Regions from separate parts of the Fictibacillus sp. 5RED26 genome, predicted to be linked through region 3. Evidence: riboswitches for the same ligand, from Rfam matches in the RefSeq annotation. Region 3 holds a riboswitch; each other region holds the start of a gene.
What was found. Region 3 has a riboswitch for S-adenosylmethionine ahead of IHV10_RS18320 (LLM class flavin-dependent oxidoreductase). Riboswitches for the same ligand answer to the same signal wherever they lie in the genome.
Positions count from the first base shown of each region.

Region 1: another riboswitch for S-adenosylmethionine. It lies ahead of IHV10_RS07995 (alpha/beta hydrolase); the one in region 3 lies ahead of IHV10_RS18320 (LLM class flavin-dependent oxidoreductase).
Region 2: another riboswitch for S-adenosylmethionine. It lies ahead of IHV10_RS22450 (methionine ABC transporter ATP-binding protein); the one in region 3 lies ahead of IHV10_RS18320 (LLM class flavin-dependent oxidoreductase).

Region 1 is NZ_JACZDU010000001.1:1,530,559-1,537,328, reverse strand. It holds gene IHV10_RS08020 (bifunctional metallophosphatase/5'-nucleotidase) at 1-442, shown strand, start outside; gene IHV10_RS08015 (hypothetical protein) at 592-1,101, shown strand; gene IHV10_RS08010 (Ger(x)C family spore germination protein) at 1,371-2,450, opposite strand; gene IHV10_RS08005 (GerAB/ArcD/ProY family transporter) at 2,443-3,537, opposite strand; partial or broken gene IHV10_RS08000 (spore germination protein) at 3,554-4,873, opposite strand; gene IHV10_RS23100 (hypothetical protein) at 4,901-5,065, opposite strand; SAM riboswitch class I at 5,224-5,342, shown strand; gene IHV10_RS07995 (alpha/beta hydrolase) at 5,451-6,257, shown strand; SAM riboswitch class I at 6,305-6,424, shown strand; gene IHV10_RS07990 (MetQ/NlpA family ABC transporter substrate-binding protein) at 6,554-6,770, shown strand, end outside.
Region 2 is NZ_JACZDU010000016.1:4,480-11,249, forward strand. It holds gene IHV10_RS22425 (isochorismatase family cysteine hydrolase) at 113-727, shown strand; gene IHV10_RS22430 (deoxynucleoside kinase) at 844-1,485, shown strand; gene IHV10_RS22435 (deoxynucleoside kinase) at 1,482-2,150, shown strand; gene IHV10_RS22440 (MetQ/NlpA family ABC transporter substrate-binding protein) at 2,201-3,016, opposite strand; gene IHV10_RS22445 (methionine ABC transporter permease) at 3,341-3,940, opposite strand; gene IHV10_RS22450 (methionine ABC transporter ATP-binding protein) at 3,996-5,009, opposite strand; SAM riboswitch class I at 5,078-5,183, opposite strand; tRNA gene IHV10_RS22455 (tRNA-Ser) at 5,415-5,507, opposite strand; gene serS (serine--tRNA ligase) at 5,842-6,770, opposite strand, start outside.
Region 3 is NZ_JACZDU010000006.1:67,019-73,788, reverse strand. It holds gene IHV10_RS18320 (LLM class flavin-dependent oxidoreductase) at 1-897, opposite strand, end outside; SAM riboswitch class I at 1,014-1,115, opposite strand; SAM riboswitch class I at 1,270-1,381, shown strand; gene IHV10_RS18315 (acyl-CoA dehydrogenase family protein) at 1,782-2,939, shown strand; gene IHV10_RS18310 (DUF817 domain-containing protein) at 3,062-3,844, shown strand; gene IHV10_RS18305 (oxalate decarboxylase family bicupin) at 3,975-5,153, shown strand; gene IHV10_RS18300 (C1q-like domain-containing protein) at 5,355-5,852, shown strand; gene IHV10_RS18295 (hypothetical protein) at 5,925-6,326, opposite strand; gene IHV10_RS18290 (helix-turn-helix domain-containing protein) at 6,485-6,770, shown strand, end outside.

The sequences.
Region 1 (6,770 bases), on a different contig from region 3:
CGTTTCTAATAAAAAATTGATTGAGATCTGTCCATCTCCCTTAAATCCAACTTCCTTCGAGATTCAAGGTAAATACATATTGGAAGCCATTCAACAATCACTTGATGTTCAACACTGCTTATTAGATGGAAGAGGTCCTGGCTTTAGAGGGAAGTATATAGGGGGACTGCATATTTCAGGTGCACAAGTGGTTTATGATGGATTGAAAGTGGTCGAAATGAGGATTGACGGTGAACCAATAGAGAAAGAAAGATGGTATTCCGTTGCATCTTCAGATTATCTTCAGCGTGGATCAGGCTATCCTTCACTAGCCCACAACCGAAATGAGTTCTACCGACCAGAAGAGATCAAAGAAGTGATTAAAATGTATGCCATCAAGCCCGAATTTGTAAATCGTGCTTATGATAAAAGGATTAAAGAACTACTTAAGATTAAGGGGTGATCAAGATGGAATGGTTAACTTTTTTAATGGCTGCAACAGCCTTCATTTTTGTGTTTCAAGAAATAGAAAAGCGAAAGAAAATTGAAAAACGACTTCAGCAGTTGGAGGAACAACAAAAATAAGATCGATATTGAAGCGGGGTGGCTGCTATGGAAAGATGTGTGTATTTTAAAGATACCTTTTTCTCGTCAGGCAGAACGGATATTTACAATGCAGAGCAACAGAAACGAGGAGTTCTCGATCTAAAAAGCGCCTTTTCTTCAGGCGTGAGTATCGAGAATGAAACTGGAAGGGTCCTGGTTGAAGGTAGTTTTCCTTTTATGTCAGGAAAATGGATCGTGAAGCAATCTGATGGTAAGGAATTAGGCGTGGTAAAATCTGCATTTGCATTCTTCTCCAAACGTTATCGGTATATAACGAATGACCATACATATGAAATTGAAGCTCCCGCTTTTTCAAAAGAATATACCATCTTTGATGAAAGTAAGTCGGAAATTGCGACGTTTAATAAAGTAAATGGATTTTTCCAAGCTCCTGCTTATGAGCTAAAAAACAACTCAGATGCTTTATTAACAGAAGAGCTAATCGCTGTTGTAATGGGAGTCAACGCGATCGAGAAACGCAACCAATCTTCTGCAGGAGCAGGAGCTGGGAGTTAATATCGATTAATTAAGATAGCTTTTATTCAACTAAACTAATATGTTGAATAAAAGCTTTTAATTTTATATCGTGATGTCCATATGAAGTAGACATCACCATGAAATGTGCACACGATAAAAACACTTTGATAGTTGTCAATCATATATCCACGGTAATTGGAAATAATTTCACGGTAAACGCCAATATATACACGGATAAAATTTTTTAAACGATTTTCGACAAAAAAGCCATTTACCCACTTAAGAAATGAACGATAAAATTAACAACGTTACTCTGTAATCCCTGCCTGAGTAATTTCCACCTTCATATTAACGTTAATCGGCATGTCAGGGTACTGTTCATCCCACCGTTTAAAATCAAATCCTCTTGTTCTGCTCCTCGCCAAATCTCCTAACCCGATCGTATCTACATTCAATTTTTGAAGTTTTTCTACAATCTTGTTGGTTCGCCTATCCATTGCTTTCTCGGTTGCTCTTTCTAGTTGTTCGATGAGTGACGGATCGCTTACAGGAATCTTCGGCGCTTCACTTACGCGTCCTTTTATTTTAACGAAAATGTCTACGGATGGAGATCGTTTCACGTCTTTAAAACGATATTCTACTTTAGATGACAAATTTTGAATCGTAAAGAATTGATCGTTTTTAAATTTCACTTCATAGATGCCTTTTTCAAAAGGTTCCATCAGCAGCTTTAAGAGAAAGGAATCTTCGAGCTTCAGTTGCCCGACCATTTTGTCGTCTTTTAAGAGGGCTGTACCTTTTACTCGTATTCGATCACCCTGCATTTCCAAGAGTGGCAAGTTGGGATCCATGCCTTTTCCGTAATACGTATACAAAAAATCATGTAGATTTGACTTTGGTATGTTCGCGTTCATATTTTGATTTAGAAGCTGGAGCAAATACTTTGATGGCGTTTCACTAAGCGGATACTGCTCTTTTAACAATGTTTTCGTACTTCCTTTAACGACTGCCAAATATAGGTCTCGACCTAAGGAAGGATCACGCTGAAGTGTGTCAACTAGATCATATATGCCTTTTTCAGCTAATCGGTCATTATAAAGAGCAATTTCTAAGCGACCGATCTCAAATGGTTTTGGAGATTCAGCTTGTTCTAGAGCTCTTGCCATCTTGCTCGTATTCGTGGTTGCTGTAAACACTTGAGAAATTGGAGGAACATCTTCTCCTCGCTGTGGAATGGCTACCATCCCGTTCAACTCTACTTGGTTATTCGATTTATAATCATATCCAACTGCTGATACGAGTTGAACATCTTCTAGGATTTTTTTGCTTGGAAAGCAGCCAGTTAATAGCATTAATGTGAAGATAATGAGAAGCTTCTTTTTAGTCATTTTTTGTTTTCCTCACTTTTCCTGAAATCAGCTGGATCACAAATAAAAACGGTATATAAGCATAGAGAATATAAAAACCTACTTGAGAAACTTTCGTATTTAGTATGTCTACTTGTTGGCGATCAACGACTAAGATGCAACATATGAAAATAACGAAAAGCATTGTGCGCAGCGCACTTTTTTGTTTGATCTTATATAAACGGTGAATTCCGCGGCTCACAGACCACAAACCTATACAGATGTTAGGAAGAACGACGAAAAGCCAAAGAGCGATACCGGCATATTCGAATCGCTGTGCGAATGGGAGGTCTACAATTTTCCATAGTGTTAGTGTCGCCCAAATCGTATGTTGAAGTTGTTCTTGATTAAAATAGACAAAAGATACGAATACAGTAATGAGGTAAGTGAACATGGTAAATAGATTTCCTAAGTGAGCCCACTTTTGTGATTTTTCAGGTTGTTTTAAAAAAGGTAAATACAACAGTATGAGCTCGAATCCTAAATAATCAAGAGTAACTCCTTTAGTAGCAGCCATGAGGTCGCTAAATGAATGATCTAAAATAGGAAAAAGATTTGTATAGTGTGCATTTTTAAGTGCGTAATATTTTAATAAAAATAGAGGGAGGGTGATAAAAAAGCCTAGTACGGATAATCCTGCGACAACGCGGATTCCTCCAATAACATACGAATAAGCTAATCCTAAGAGGATGATGGCTATAACAGCCGTATTCAGCTCGGGAAACACCCAGATTTGGATTACTTCAATATAAGTCCTAAGTACGGTTAGAATCGTAGAACTAAAATAAATCAAGAGAAGAAAACTTAATGCGCCGCCAATCCATCTGCCGAACAAGTTTTTATGTACGCCAATGATATCAGCGTTCTCTTTTGAAAGAACACGATAAATCATCCAGATCAGTACATTAAATGAAAGACCTCCGATGATTACAGAAATCCATGCATCATGTCCTGCTGATTTAGCGATATAACGCTCAAATCCTAGAATGCCCACTCCAATCTGCATGGTTGTAACCATATAAAAAGCCATATAAGGTGATATCTGCTTGTTTTCACTGATCTGAGACATAAATACCCCTCATTTTTTAGTCCTCAATGTCATGCTTTGCTGTTGCCCGCTTTTTATTCATCCTTGCCTTATCCTGTGGTCTTAATAAAGATGGTCGGCTATTTTGCATACTGAACGGCAGTCGTACAAGAGCATCTTTTAGATCATTTGCACGAAGCGGATATAATGGTGCGATATAAGGTCTTCCTAGAGATGTTAGTTTCAGCAGATGAGAAACGATAAAAGCGAAACAGATACCAACACCTAGAACCCCTAAAAACTGGGCAAACAATAAAAAGGGAAAACGCAATAAACGAATCGTGTTACTCATCTGATAGACAGGTGTTGTAAAAGAAGCAAGAGCGGCTAAAGCAACAATGATTAACAAAACGTTACTTGTTAATCCTGCTTGTACCGCTGCCGTTCCGATAACGATACCTCCTACAATACCGATTGTTTGACCGACCTTAGAAGGCAGCCTGGCACCAGCTTCTCGAAGCAACTCAATGGAAAGTTCTAGTACGATAGCTTCTAGTATAGGTGGGAAAGGAATATCATTACGTGAAGCAACGAGTGTAGCTAATAGATTTTCCGGAATCATTTCATAATGAAACGTTAATACTGCTACATACAGAGGCGTTGATAACACGGAAAACATGACAGCCATGAGTCGGATCAATCGAAAGGCAGAAGCGAGCGTCCAATTTAGAAAATAGTCTTCGAAAGCGGAGAAAAATTCCACGATGGTTGTTGGACCCGTTAACGCATGGGGAGATCCGTCAGCCATAATCGCCACTTTTCCTTCAGATAAAACACTCGCTACCCGGTCTGGCCGTTCTGTATCAATGAGCTGTGGAAAAGGAGAGTTCTCATTGTCGGAGATCATTTGATTGATATAAGAACTATCTACAATATGATCGTACTCGATATCATTGACTCGCTGAATCGCCGTGTTCACATTTTCTTCATCCGCGATTCCGTCGATATAAATGATGGCTACTCTCGTTTTTGATAGTTTCCCAACCCGTACTTCCTTAACTGTGAATTCAGGAATAGGAAGTCGTTTACGAATAAGGTTTAAATTTGTGTCTAGTGATTCAACAAAAGCTTCCTTTGGACCTACAACGCTAAACTCAGTTTCAGGGATAGAAATCTGCCTGTTTTCGGTCGATAGACTTGGAACAAGCAGTCCTTCTGGGTCCTCTTTATTCATTTGAATAAGAATAAACCCTTCTGTTACTTTGTTAGCGATGTCATCCACATCATTCGTTTTGACCATCCCATCTAACGGCAAATGCTTCTGTATGTCATTTAAGTTCTTTAATTGAATGTCTGTTATATAGGGTAATAAATCCCGATGAACAAATTCGGGATTTACAAGTGTTTAATAATAAGAGATATAAAATGTGCTGAGTGATGATTGCTTAACGGTAGAAAAGTCTGCTGAAGCTCTTAGCTTTTTCATGAGCTCTGGGAATGTCAATGTACCTTTTGTAGGATCTGTATTTGATTCTTGTTGTTTTTTCTTTTTCTTCTTAAAAAATATCATTGAAATCACCCGTTCGTTGTTACGTCATGAACTACTACATTTCTTTATCATCTCCTCGTCATTTAATAATATTCTGTTGGCAAACTTGATCATGGTTTGTTTTTTTATTGACAACAATTAGCAAGTAGCCTATGATTATCCTTAAATTAATAATGAAACTCTTATTAAGAGCAGGCGGAGGGAATTAGCCCAATGAAGCCCGGCAACCATCGGATGAACTATGTTTTGACCGAAACGGTGCTAAATCTAACAGCAGTTTTTTGCTGAGAGATGAGAGAACGAACGGATTTTATGTATGGAACCGTGTTCTCTAAGGGAACACGGTTTTTTTGCGTTTATCATACTGGTTAAGTGAATTTCAATAGAGAGAAAAGGAGTGGGTGATATGGTTATGTCGGATTGTATATGGTGGAAAGACAGAAAATTGGCTCACACCATTCATTTTCCTAATTGGAGTGGTGCAGGTGAAGAGAAGTTTCCGCTGATCATTATTTGTCACGGTTTTACGAGTACACGAATTGGAGTAGATCGTCTGTTTGTTAAAACGGCTCAAGAACTCGTTAAACTAGGGTTTGCTGTATTGAGATTTGACTATGCTGGCTGTGGTGAGAGTGAAGGGGAATATGGAGATAATGAGTTTGCTTGTTTTATCGATCAGACGAAGGAAGTTATTTCTTTTGGTAGCAAACTACCTAACATTGATCAAAATGCAATAACGTTAATCGGACATAGTTTAGGCGGTGCAGTCGCGGTCTGCACTGTAGCAGATGATGATAGGATTGGGAATGTAATCACGTGGTCTGCAGTAGGAAATCCATTTGAAGATATTAAAGATATAGTTGGTTATAACGGAGAGCACCCTGTGATTGATCATCTAGGGTATGCGATAACCGAAGAATTTTTACTTTCCCTTCAAGCTTATTCTCCATTAGAAGACATCAAACAGTTTCGTGGTAACGCACTGTTCATCCATGGATCGGACGATCCAGTTATATCATCAAGATATTGCTCTCACTATTTTGAAGAATCAAGAAAGAGGAAGAATTGTGGAAGCTCAATAGTACTAATAGAAGGTGCTAATCATACGTATTCTTCTATTGTCCACTTCGATAAATTAATTTCTTCCACTTCTGAATGGTTAGTAAAGAATGTTAAAGTTTCTGTTCAGAATAATTTGAAAAAAAGTGTTTGACATTTTACAAAATTCCTGTGATAATACAAAGTAATTTGATAGGAATACTCTTATTAAGAGCAGGTGGAGGGAATTAGCCCTATGAAACCCGGCAACCATTCATGTTGAATAATAATCAATATGAAAACGGTGCTAAATCTAACAGTGGTCACACTGAGAGATGAGAGGATTATCGGAATCGTTTTTCGAGAAGCCTTCTGTCTCTGTTATGAGAACAGGAGGTTTTTTTGTACCACCTCTTAAAGAGCATCTATTATCAAAGAACTTATAGAAACTAAAGGATAGGGGATCAGATCATGAAAAGAATCATCCAAGTATTACTCGCAAGTTTTGCAGTATTTTTATTAGCGGCTTGTGGCTCATCAACAAGTGGTGGAGAGAAAACAGAAAAGCTAGTAGTAGGAGCATCAAATGTACCACACGCAGAAATTTTAGAGGAAGCGAAGCCGCTTTTAGAGGATAAAGGCATTGAATTAGAAATCGTTAAGTTCCAAGACTATATCTTACCGAATA
Region 2 (6,770 bases), on a different contig from region 3:
AGGTTTTGCTAATAATAAAGAAAGGAATGGTTGTATAGATTAAAATTCACTTCCTTTATATAGATGAAACTAGGATTTTTTATTAAAGCTAAAATGAAAGAGAGAGATCGTTATGGAAAAACCACATCAACACGAGGACAATAAAGTTCCTGTCGCTATGCTTATTATTGACGTGATCAACGACTTTAATTTTCCTGAGGCGCCGCTCTTGTTAAAAACTTCTGCACCAATTGCCGATAAAATTCTTGAATTGAAAAACCGAGCTAAAAAAGAAAACATTCCGATTATATATGTGAACGATAACTTTGGACAATGGCAATCAGATAAGCACAAGCTCGTCGATTATTGCACCACACAATCCGGTGGTGAATTCGTAAAAAAGTTACAGCCTGACGATGACGATTTCTTTGTCGTCAAACCAAAGCATTCTGGATTCTTCTCTACACCTTTATCGACTTTATTAAACGAGCTTGGGATACAAACTTTAATCCTATGCGGAGTAGCAGGTAACATCTGTGTCCTCTTTACAGCGAACGACGCATATATGAGAGGTTTTACTCTTTTTGCACCATCTGATTGTTCGGCTTCTAATATAGAAGAAGATAACGAAAGAGCTTTAATATTGATGGAAAAGACATTAAATGCTGATATCAGCATGAGCAACGATTTAAATTTACGAGCGATCATCGATCAGGCAAAAGAAAACAAACATAAAATGATGTACTAAATAGCATATTTACCATTAACTTTTTACCGATAATCTCACCACCTTTTCCAAACGTATGCTACAATATTCTTTGTCTGTAATTTTTCGTTTGTCATTTATAAGGGAGGAAAAGGAAGATGAGTTCAACCCCCTTTATCGCAGTTGAAGGGCCGATTGGCGTAGGGAAAACATCGCTCGCAAAAGCTATTGCTGAGCACTATAACTTTCAATTATTGAAAGAGATTGTAGAGGAGAATCCTTTTCTCGGAAAATTTTACGACAACATTGATGAGTGGAGTTTTCAAACCGAGATGTTCTTTCTTTGCAACAGGTATAAACAGCTTGAAGAGATTCAAGGGCAGTATCTATCTAAACAGATTCCTGTCGTTTCTGATTATCATATCTTTAAGAACCGTATTTTTGCCGGTCGAACGCTAAAAGACGGAAATCTTCATAAATACATGCAGTGCTTTGATATCCTTACTGAGGATATGCCTGTACCGAACGTGATCATCTATTTAAACGCTAGTCTTGATACGTTGCTGGACCGCGTACGTAAGCGTGGACGTTTTATCGAGCAAAATATGGAGCCGGCGTACTTAGAACAGCTAGCTGAAGATTACGAGACGTTCATGACTGCCTTTAAAAAGCAGCACCCGGAGATTCCTGTACTCTCGTTTAACGGAGATGATTTAGATTTTGTTGCGTATGAAGCGGATAAAGAGAAGATCTTTTCCTTAATCGATGCAACTCTGAAAAAAGGAGAAGTTGCGCGATGAGTAAACTCATACAATACGGAATCCCAAACGACGCTGTCATTACAGTGGCAGGTATGGTAGGTGCGGGTAAATCTACATTTACAAATGCACTTGCTGAAAAATTAAAGTTTCGTACATCCATGGAGAAAGTGGATAACAACCCATACTTAGAAAACTTTTATCATGATTTTAAGCGCTGGAGCTTCCACCTGCAGATCTTCTTTTTAGCAGAACGCTTTAAAGAGCAAAAAAGAATGTTCGATTATGGCGGAGGATTTGTTCAAGACCGTTCCATTTATGAAGACACGGGTATATTCGCTCGTATGCACTTTGATAAAGGCAACATGTCTGATGTGGATTACGAGACGTATACACATCTGTTTGAAGCGATGGTCATGACGCCATACTTCCCGCAGCCTGATTGTTTGATATATTTAGAAGGCTCTCTAGATGATATCTTAGCTCGTATTCAAAAACGCGGACGTAAGATGGAGCAAGAAACACCGGTTTCCTACTGGGAAGAGATGTACGACCGTTATGAAAAGTGGATCGCTTCTTTTAATTCTTGTCCTGTGCTCCGTGTGAATATTAACGACTATGATCTTCGAGACAATCCAGAATCCATCGATCACATCGTAGAAAAGATCGCACAAAAAATTGAAGCGAAACGAGAAGTTCGCTTATAAACATAAAAACCCCGGCTCTCATTCTAATGAGCCCGGGGTTTTGTTTGATTTTATTTCTTCATCCATTCTGGTTTTCCAAAGCCTTCGAACTCCTTATCGATCACTTCTTCAAACTCCTTCGATTCCACTACCTTTTTAATATCTTTTGCAAAAGCAGAATCAACATCTTTCGTGTTCACCACAACACGGTTACGGTACGTGTCGGGCATGTTCTCTAATTGGATCGCATCCAACAAGTCCATCTTTGCTGCGAGTGCAAAGTTACCAGGCACAGCTGCAACATCTGCACTTTGAACAGCACGTGGAAGCTGTGCGGCTTCTAGTGGTTTGAACACGAGCTTCTTAGGGTTATCCTTAACATCTTTTTCGGAAGCTGTCAGTTCATTGATTCCCTCTTTAATGGTGATCAGTTTAGCATCTTCAAGCATGAGCAACGTACGTGCTAAGTTAACAGGATCATTCGGTATTGCGACCGTACTGCCTTCTTTTATGTCCTTAACGGATTTGAATTTCTCAGAATAGAGACCCATCGGTGCTGTTGGAACGATGATAACTTCTGAAAGCTTTAAGTTCTTTTCTTTTGCGAAATTCTCCATGTACACTTTGTGCTGAAAAAGGTTAGCATCTAGATCCCCTTTTGATAATGCCATGTTTGGTTGAATATAATCGCTGAATTCAATGACTTTTACTTTATACCCTTTTTTCTCAAGTGAGGGCTTGATGGCTTTGTTGACCATGTCGGTGTAAGGTCCTGCTGTTGCTCCTAAGGTTACTTCTTTGTCTTTTGATGCATCTGATGAAGATGAGCATCCTGCTAAGCCGAAGGCAAGCAGTGCTGTTAGTAGTGTAAGTATGATTTTTTTCATGATGATCCCCTTTAAAAATTATTTTTGTTATTACATGATGTTTTTTTAGCGGTTGATTTCCGTTCCAGATGCTCCCTTTCCGGGGGGCGTGCGGTGAGCCATCTTATGCATTTTAAGATTTGCTCCTGCGTCTACAAGAATTACTACCGAAGTGAGCTTCCTCGTCGCATGCCTTGCGAGATGTTAATTCATGTAGAAGGCACGCTGATCCCCCAGGAGTCTCGCATCTTGCACTCCAATCAACTTTTCAATGAAGTCTTTTTAAACCTATAACCTAAACCTTTAAAGATAAATTTATCCTCGTCTTACCTTTAGTAAATAAATTTATCTTTTATTTACAGCCTTTGCTGCACCGTCTCCGATGACTTGCATGAGCTGGACGATTACGATTAATAGGATTACGGTTGTGAGCATGATTGTATTGTCGTAGCGGTAGTAGCCGAAGCGGATGGCGAAGTCTCCGATTCCTCCGCCGCCGACGATACCTGCCATGGCTGAATAGCCTAGCAAGCTGATAGCTGTTACTGTTATCGCTTGAACGATTCCTGGCTTCGCTTCTGGTAGTAGAACTTCACGGATGATCATCCATGGCGTAGCGCCTACTGCAACGGCCGCTTCGATCACACCTTTATCAATCTCTCGTAAAGAGGTTTCTACGAGCCGCGCAAAGAATGGGATGGCTGCAACGGATAGAGAAACTGAGGCTGCAGTTGGTCCGATGGTTGTTCCGGTAATGAGCTGTGTTAATGGTAACAACGCGACTAATAAAATGATGAATGGTACAGAGCGGATCAAGTTCACAAGAATGCCCGCTATCTGCTTGATCCACACATTTTCAAATAACAATCCTTTGTCGGTAACAAACAGTATAATTCCTAGAGGTAATCCTACAATTAATGAAACACCAAGTGATATAGCGACCATATATAACGTTTCAAAAAATGCTTTATTCAGATCTGGAAGGATATTCAAAATAGAATCAAGCAACTTTTTTCACCACCTCAAGATTTTCTATACGACTCTCAATATATGAGATCGCTCGCTTCACTTCTGCCTCTTCACCGACTAGTTCCATAATGAAGATACCAAGCGGTGTTTCCTGAATATATTCGATTTTTCCGTGAAGGATATTCCCTTTTACGTTAAAGTTTTGGAAAAGCTCAGAAACAACAGCCTCTTCTGCAATGGCTCCTTTGAACTGTATCTTAATCACAGTTCCTTTTCTATTTTTCAGAAGAGGTTCTGGCAGATCCATTTGAATTACAGAACTGATGAACGTTTTTGTGAGCTCTTTTTCTGGATTAGCAAAAATGTTGTACACGTCACCTGACTCGATGATTTCTCCATCCTGCATGATCGCCATTCGGTGGCAGATCTCTTTTACGACTTCCATCTCGTGCGTGATCAACACGATCGTAATGCCTAACTTTTTATTGATGGATTTCAGTAAGGAAAGGATCGATTTCGTCGTGTTCGGGTCAAGAGCTGAAGTAGCTTCATCACAAAGCAAAACCTTCGGATCATTGGCAAGTGCTCTTGCAATACCTACTCGCTGTTTCTGCCCCCCACTCAGCTGAGAAGGGTACTGATCTTTTTGATTCTCCAATCCCACCATCTTTAAAAGCTCGTTGGTCTTACTGGTGATCTCCTCTTTCGTTTTCCCAGCTGCTTTTAAAGCGAAAGCGATGTTCTCAAAAACGGTCTTCGCACTAATCAAATAAAAGTGCTGAAAGATCATACCGATCTTAAGACGCTCCTCGCGTAACTCCTTTTTCCCGAGCTTCGTAATCGAGATGCCATCGATCTTGATTTCTCCTGATGTTGGTTTTTCCAATAAATTAAGACATCGCAGCAACGAACTCTTCCCAGCACCGCTATATCCTACAATGCCAAAGATCTCACCTTTGTCGATCGTCAGTGACACATTCTTCACTCCGACGATCTCTTTGCCTTTTACTTTATATAATTTCGTAACGTCCTTGATCTCGATCATATGTCATCCCCCTTACAATATAAAAAAGCCCTCTTCATTTCATGGAAGAGGGCGAATAAGTAAACATCGACTTATCTTCCAGAATGAATCATCATTCTGCAGGAAGTAGCACCGTTCCTAATGGAGGTTGCCGGACGTCATAGGGCCTGATCCCTCGGTCTCTCTGAATAAGTATTGCATTATTGAATTAAGTTATAGTTGTCATCATACGCCCTGTCTAAAAGTTCTGTCAATACTAAATTTTATCACTTTAAAGTGTTAGCGCTTACATTCGTTGATATGAATGGTTGAAATATTTTAGGGTTTTCTATCGGTGTTTTTGAATGTGTATGATTCAATTCTTAAAAAGAAAAAACACAACAAAAAACCTCATCCGATAAACTCAGATGAGGTTGAATATGTATATGGAGGAGGTAGAGGGATTCGAACCCCCGCGGGTCGTTAAACCCCTGTCGGTTTTCAAGACCGATCCCTTCAGCCGGACTTGGGTATACCTCCGTGTGACTGACAAGAACTATAATAACATGCTGATAAATATAGTGTCAACGGTTTTCAAAAACTTTTTTTGATTTTTTATTTGTTTCTTTTGTAGGTATGCTTTTACGGTACGTGTTCTTATATTTGTTACACGTTCACCGATAAAACAGTGCTGTCCACCTGTGATCCATTGACTTTCACCTATGAATCATAAATTTTCACCGCTAGAACTCTTCCCACCACCTGGAAACTTGTTCGGACCACCGATAATGAAGCTTTTACACCCATTAATAGATAAAAGCTGACTCTAAAAGTCCCTCTGGGATACCTTTTAAGAGTCAGCTTCTTTCACTTTTTACTTAATTACTTCTTTGTTGCCCATATAAGGACGGAGAACTTCTGGAATGACTACAGTGCCATCTTCTTGTTGGTAGTTCTCTAAGATAGCAGCTACTGTTCGACCAATCGCAAGTCCAGATCCGTTTAGCGTGTGAACGAATTCTGGCTTCCCTTTTGCATCGCGACGGAAGCGAATTTGAGCACGGCGCGCTTGGAAATCTTCAAAGTTGGAGCAAGAAGAAATCTCGCGGTACTCTCCGTAGCTTGGAAGGTATACTTCGATATCGTACTTCTTAGCTGCTGTGAATCCTAGGTCAGCTGTACACATGCTGAGTACGCGGTATGGAAGGTTGAGCAGCTGAAGGACTTTTTCAGCGTGTCCTGTAAGCTTCTCGAGCTCTTCATAAGAATCCTCAGGTTTAACGAAGCGAACAAGCTCTACTTTGTTGAACTGATGCTGACGGATTAAACCACGCGTGTCGCGTCCTGCAGATCCCGCTTCAGAACGGAAACAAGCGCTATACGCCGCATATGTGATCGGAAGTTCGTCAGCTGTTAGAATCTCTTCTCGGTGCATGTTCGTTACAGGAACCTCAGAAGTTGGAATCAAGAAATAATCTTCTTCACGAATTTTGAACGCGTCTTCTTCAAACTTTGGAAGCTGACCTGTTCCTGTCATGCTCTGACGGTTAACCATGTACGGAGGCAGCACCTCTGTGTAGCCATGCTCATCTTCGTGAAGATCCATCATGAAGTTGATAAGTGCACGCTCTAAACGAGCTCCTAATCCTTTATAAAATGCGAAACGGCTGCCTGTTACTTTTGCTCCACGTTCAAAATCAACGATGTTTAGTTCAGTCGCGATATCCCAGTGTGGTTTCGCTTCAAAAGCAAACTCAGGAACATCTCCCCAGTGACGTACAGGTACGTTATCATCTTCTGTAT
Region 3 (6,770 bases):
CTCTTTGAATTTTTCCTCAGCTTCCTCAGTCGTTTTTCCTACCACCACGTTTAAAAAAGAAAAGATTTTAATGTTTTCTGGATTTCGGCCGTGTTTTGTAGCGAGCTTACGGATATCGTCAGCATAAAATCGAATTCTCTCTGGCGTTGGACCACCTACAAAAATACATTCAGCATGCTTGGCCGCAAAGTCTCGTCCACGCTCAGACGTTCCCGCTTGGTAGATCACAGGTGTCCGCTGCAAAGAAGGCTCGCTCAAGTGAGGTCCTTCAACGCTGAAGTATTGCCCCTCATGATTGATCTCATGAACTTTTTCAGGATCCACCAATTTATTGTTTCCAACATCTTCTACAACAGCTCCATCTTCCCAGCTGCTCTCCCAAAGCTTATACGAAACATCCAGATATTCATCCGCGATGTTATACCGTTCATCATGCTTGATCATATTCTGCAGTCCAAAATTCCTCGCCGCGTTTGGCAGATAAGAAGTGACTACATTCCATGCGATTCGCCCATTCGTTAGATGGTCTAAAGTAGAAAAACGACGCGCGTTGCCAAATGGCTGCTCATAGGTTGTGCTCACCGTCACAGCAAAAGACAGGTTCTCTGTTACGCTTGCCATGGCCGACACGAGAAGTGCCGGATCGTTTAATGGAACTTGAAGCCCATCACGAATAGAAGGAGCTTTACTTTGTTTATAAACGTCATAAATCCCTAACACATCCGCAAAAAATACAGCGTCAAACTTTCCTCTTTCTAAGAGCTTCGCATAGTCGATCCAATAATTCAGATCTTTATAGCTTCTATGTCTCTTGTTCTCCGGATGCTTCCAAAGACCATGAGAATTGTGCATGGCACTTGTCATCTCAAACGCGTTTAACAAAATTTCTTTACCCAAAATAATTTCCTCCAACCGATTTTTTTGTACCCGCTCCAAGAGAAAATAAAAAAACCTCTTCAGCGATGAGAAGAGGTTGAAAAAATACGTGAAATAAACATACGTATATAGATCTCCTCTTATCTTTCAAGCTTTCGCCTGCTGGAATTGGCACAATCCTAAAAATAGTTGTTGCCGAGGCTTCAAAGGGCCAGTCCCTCCACCTCTCTCGATAAGGAATCGATATTATTCAATTTAGTAACGAAATATACAGGAATAAAAATAGACTGTCAATGGAATTTAGAGAAATAAAATAATTTTCTTAACAATCAGTTTTTAGTTGACAGTGGTTTGCTTTATCCTCTATAGTGATGACTAATAATTAAATAATGTATCTTATCAAGAGTCAGGGGAGGAACTGGTCCTACGATCCTGCAGCAACCGCTTTTTATAAAGAAAGGTGCTAATTCCAGCAGATGTTTTTTGAATGTCTGATAGATGAGAGAGCGTGTAAGCATATGGAATCTACGTCCTCTTTCGTCTTTGAAAGAGGGCTTTTTTGTTTTGATTAAAAGTAAAGTAGATGATAGCTGTTGATTTCCGTTTCAGGTGCTCGCTTTCCGCGGGGCAGGCGGTGAGCCACATTCGTTCGTTTCACTCTTAAGTGTCTCACCTGTCTAGTTGCAGTGGCTAGCCCCTCGAGGTCAAAAGTTAAATAGACCATGAAGGCAAAGAGCACCTTCCTTGTCTATTCACCTTTTGCTTGTCGGGGCTGGACAAGCCACTTTCACTTTTCGGACTGCCCACCTGTCCCGCAGGAGTCTCGCACCTTACACTCCAATCAACTAATCCCTGAAGATTAATTACAAAAAACCATTTACTGATAAAAAATTTAGGAGGGAACTATGAGCATACCTTTGAGAAAAAATATTCAGGAAAATAGTTTTCAAGAAGCGGTTAGTACCGCTCTAGGACTAAAAGAAATTTTTAAGAAACGTGCAGATTTTGTAGATCAAGAAGGTGTTTTTCCTTATGAAAACTTTCAAGATCTTAAGAATCATGACTTTCTTTCTCTTACCATTCCAAAGGAATTTGGTGGTAAAGGATTAAATCTAGTTGAATTCTTAACCATTCAAGAGCATTTAGCTGAGGGGGATGCTCCTACTGCTCTTTCTCTTGGCTGGCATCTCGGTACTCTTTTAGAGGCGGCAGAAAATCGGCATTGGAATGGTAACTCGTTCGCTGATCTTAGCCGGAAAATTGTTGAACAGAAAGCACTCATTAACTTGGCACAAACAGAGCGTGCGACGGGAAGTCCGTCTCGAGGCGGTATTCCTACTACAACTGCAGACAAGAAAGCAGATGGATGGCTGATCAACGGAAGTAAAGCTTTTACTTCTATGGCAGAAGCACTTGATTACTCAGTCATTACAGCTACCATCTCAGAAACCAATCATAAAGGATTTTTCTTAGTGAATCACCGTGATAAAGGGGTTTTTGTAAAAGAAACATGGGACAGCATCTCGATGAGAGGAACAAAAAGTGATGACCTTCTTTTGAAAGACGTTTATGTACGAAAAGAAAATCTTCTAGTCGTAGAGGATGGGAAGAACCTCATACCTAAAGGCTGGTATCTTCAGGTGCCTGCTGTGTACCTAGGTATCGCAAGAGCAGCGCGGAATTACGCGATTGAATTTGCGTCAGAGTATAGCCCTAACACTTTATCAGGACCGATCTCAGACGTACCAGAGGTGAGAAGAAAGATTGGTAAGATAGAACTTGAGCTATTCCAAGCAAGAACGATCCTTCATGCCGTTGCTGAAAAATGGGTAAACCACCCTGAACAACGTCAAAATCTAGGTACAGAACTCGCTGCCGTTAAACATTCTGTAACAAATAGTGCGAACAAGGTCGTTGATCTCGCGATGAGAATCGTTGGGGCTCGTAGTCTTTCTGTACAAAATCCGCTTCAGCGGCATTTTCGAGATGTAAGAGCCGGCCTTCATAATCCACCAACAGATGATGCGATCGTTTATTCGTTAGCGGATGCAGCGCTTAAGTAAACGAAGTCAACTAACAGATTCATGTTAAACTAAACATTTTTTTATATGATGAGATTTAGATCACCATAGGTTATTATGGATACAATATATTTCCATATCAACTCATAAAAGGGTGGTTTAATTTGAGAGCGCTTCTTACATTCACTTATTTACAAGCACTTTCTTGTATCTTTCCAGTCATCATCTTTGGTGCGTTAGCTCTTTCAAAATTCGTCAGCATCCCGTTCATCCCTCGATACGATTTCATACTCCTTCTTTGTCTCCTTACACAAGTTGCCATGATCGTAACGAAACTTGAAACGATAGATGAACTAAAAGTCATCTGTGTCTTTCACTTGATTGGACTTGCTCTAGAGCTATTTAAAGTTCATATGGGATCCTGGAGCTATCCTGAAGACGCTTATTCTAAGATCTACGGTGTACCTCTTTACAGCGGTTTTATGTATGCAAGTGTTGCGAGCTATATTTGCCAAAGCTGGCGGAGGTTAGACCTTCAGATTAAGGGCTGGCCGAATCCCCTCTTTTCTTTTGGGATATGCGTACTAATCTACTTAAACTTTTTTACTCATCATTACTTATTTGATGCCAGATGGATTCTAATTCTGCTTTTATTCCCTATCTTTTATAAGACGGTTGTTCATTATACGATCAACGAACGTGTTTATAAAATGCCGATCCTTCTTTCCTTTTTGTTGATCGGATTTTTTATCTGGATCGCTGAAAACATTACAACGTTTCTCGGAGCTTGGCAGTATCCCAATCAAGAAGCCTCTTGGTCACTCGTGCATATTGGTAAGATCAGCTCCTGGTTCTTGCTCGTGATCATCAGCATCATTATCGTGGCACAATTAAAGCGCATTAAAAGCCACCAAGACGATATTTTCACACATACGAAACACCTATAAGCTGCGGCAAGCTTATTAGGTGTTTTTTCTTTGTTAAGATCCTCCTCAAGTAATCTGCATGTTTAAGATGTCCTCTCCATATGAATACAGAGATGACGATTGAACCTTCTTATAGAGAGGAGCTCATCACATGGATAACGACAAAAAAGAGCACAAGCAACGAAGACCAATGCAGATTCCTCAGCCGATTCGCAGTGATGGTGCGGGCGCGACCGATTTAGGACCTCGCGACATTATGCGTGATATACAAAATCCGGATATGTTAGTTTCACCTGCAACAGATGCAGGAACTGTCCCAAATTTACGGTTTTCCTATTCTGATACACATATGCAATTAAATTTTGGAGGCTGGTCGAGAGAGATTACGGTTCGTGAGCTTCCTGTCGCAAAGACGCTTGCTGGAGTAAACATGCGTCTGACCCCAGGTGGTGTAAGGGAGCTTCATTGGCATCAAGAAGCGGAATGGGCTTATATGATATTAGGCCGTGCTCGAATTACCTCGGTTGATCAAAACGGCAGAAATTTCATCGCCGATGTTGGTGAAGGTGATCTTTGGTACTTCCCTCCCGGCATTCCTCATTCGATTCAAGGACTTGAAGAAGGCTGTGAGTTTTTACTCGTATTCGATGATGGGAATTTCTCCGATCTGAGCACATTCTCTATTTCAGATTGGTTTGCACATACACCGAAAGAGGTGCTTTCAGCAAACTTCGGTATACCGGAGAGCGCATTCGCAAACATTCCGACTGAACAACGTTATATTTATCAGTCTACGGTTCCCGGTCCGATTGAAACACAAGCCGTACCTGATCCATATGGAACTGTACCGTTGAGCTTCACGCACCGTTTAATGGCTCAAAAACCACTCGTTACACCCGGTGGTACCGTACGAATAGTTGACTCTACTAATTTTCCGATCTCACAGAGAATTGCTGCCGCTTTAGTAGAAATAAAACCTGGCGGAATGAGAGAGTTGCATTGGCATCCGAATAATGATGAGTGGCAATATTATTTAGCCGGTCAAGGGCGGATGACCGCTTTCGCTGGAAATGGAACGGCACGAACTTTTGACGTACGAGCGGGAGATGTAGGATATGTTCCGTTCGCATTTGGTCATTATGTGCAGAATACCGGAAATAAAAGTCTATGGTTTTTAGAGATTTTTAAAAGTGACCGTTTTGCAGATGTTTCATTGAACCAATGGATGGCTTTAACACCTAAAGAAATCGTGCAGAGTAATTTAAATGCTAGCCCTGAACTCATGAATTCCCTCCGCAAAGAAAAATGGCCAGTTGTGAAATATGATTAGCTAGAATACGCGATGCCACCTTTAAACAGCGGTTAGGACTTTCTAATCGCTTTCTTTCATTCTTTCTAGTAAATTACCTTCCCCTACCTCTATTCATACACACCACTTACAACTTGTCCGCATAATCTACTAGTAATAATCTATTAGATTATTCTCTGATCTATTTTCTAGATTAGAGTGAAAATAGGAGGGAAAGTTTGTATGTACTACCATTATGATCAGAATCCGTACGCACATATGAAAAGAGATTGTGAGTGCAAGCATAGAAAGGTTCAGCCTTGTCAAAAGGTTTCTGCCTTTAAAGCGGTTAAAGACCTGTTTCAATTTATTTTAGGCTCCACACCTAATCAAGTCATCTATCCGGTAGAGGTTTTTGATAGCAACAATGAATACAATCCAGATACATCAACGTTTGTTCCAAAGAGCAACGGAATATATACGTTTACAGCTAGTATCTTTTTGCCGATTTATACTGGAACACCCTATTCTGCATTCGTTGGCATCCGTGTAAACGGTGAGATTGTTGCAGGAAATCAAGAAATGATTACATCGCCAAATGCGATTGTCGCTACGTCATCTCTCGTCGAGTTAAGAAGAGGCGATGAAGTTCAAGTAGTCGCTTCGAGTCCATCAGGTGCAACGATAGAAATAGAAGTAAATCCAATTGCCACTCGTTTTGAGGGTGCGAAGATAGGTTAAGCAGGTTTTAAATACAGACATGCAAAATAAACCGCAACGAACCTTGTTGCGGTTTATTTTGCCTAAATTTAATCAATGTCTATTAATTTTTATTAAAGCTTTTGCTGGAGTAATATATTCCGTAGCATCAATCGAAAAATCCGATTGGTTACGTTTTATTTCCGCATACTGTACAACCTTTTCGTTATTAAGAAAGACTAATAGATAGATGTCATCTCTGCTATAAATATTACTACGGTCTTTAAAATTCACGCCCATCTGTTTCTCCATACTTTCTTCTGCTGTATATGGTGGAAATAAATATCCCTTGTCCCATTCAAAATTTGCTAAAGAGTCTATGTTTATCTGACTTTTATTTTTGTCTTTTACAATAGACTGAATGGAATTCTCCAAATCCGTATTATGCGTTACTCTACTACACCCTGTTAACAATAGGAGTATAAGAATTGAAATTGTAATTGTATTATTCCTCAATAAATTATCCCACCCTCTCATTAATTCCATATATTTACTTTAACATGAATGCGACCATAATTTATTGTTTCATGTGGAACATTGATTAAAAATCCTCTCGTAGATCTTGATTGATAAGGTATAATTTCCCTATTACTAACTCTTTTAGGAGTAATCATATGACTGAAAATAACGTACGCAAATCCAATTACATCCTTCATGCAAAGAGCGCGCAATTTCATTGGGATGGCACGGGACTTCTCTCTATTAAAACCTTTTCGAACGGAAGGGCTCATTACAAAACGAACCGAGGATATTTTGCTGTTGAAGAAGGAAGTTATCTGCTACTCAATCAAGGTCCTTACACCTTAACCATAGAAGAACACAAATATGTAGAATCGTTCTGTGTCTTTTTCCAAGAAGATTTTGCAAACGATGTATTCCGCAATTTGTCAGATACATCTC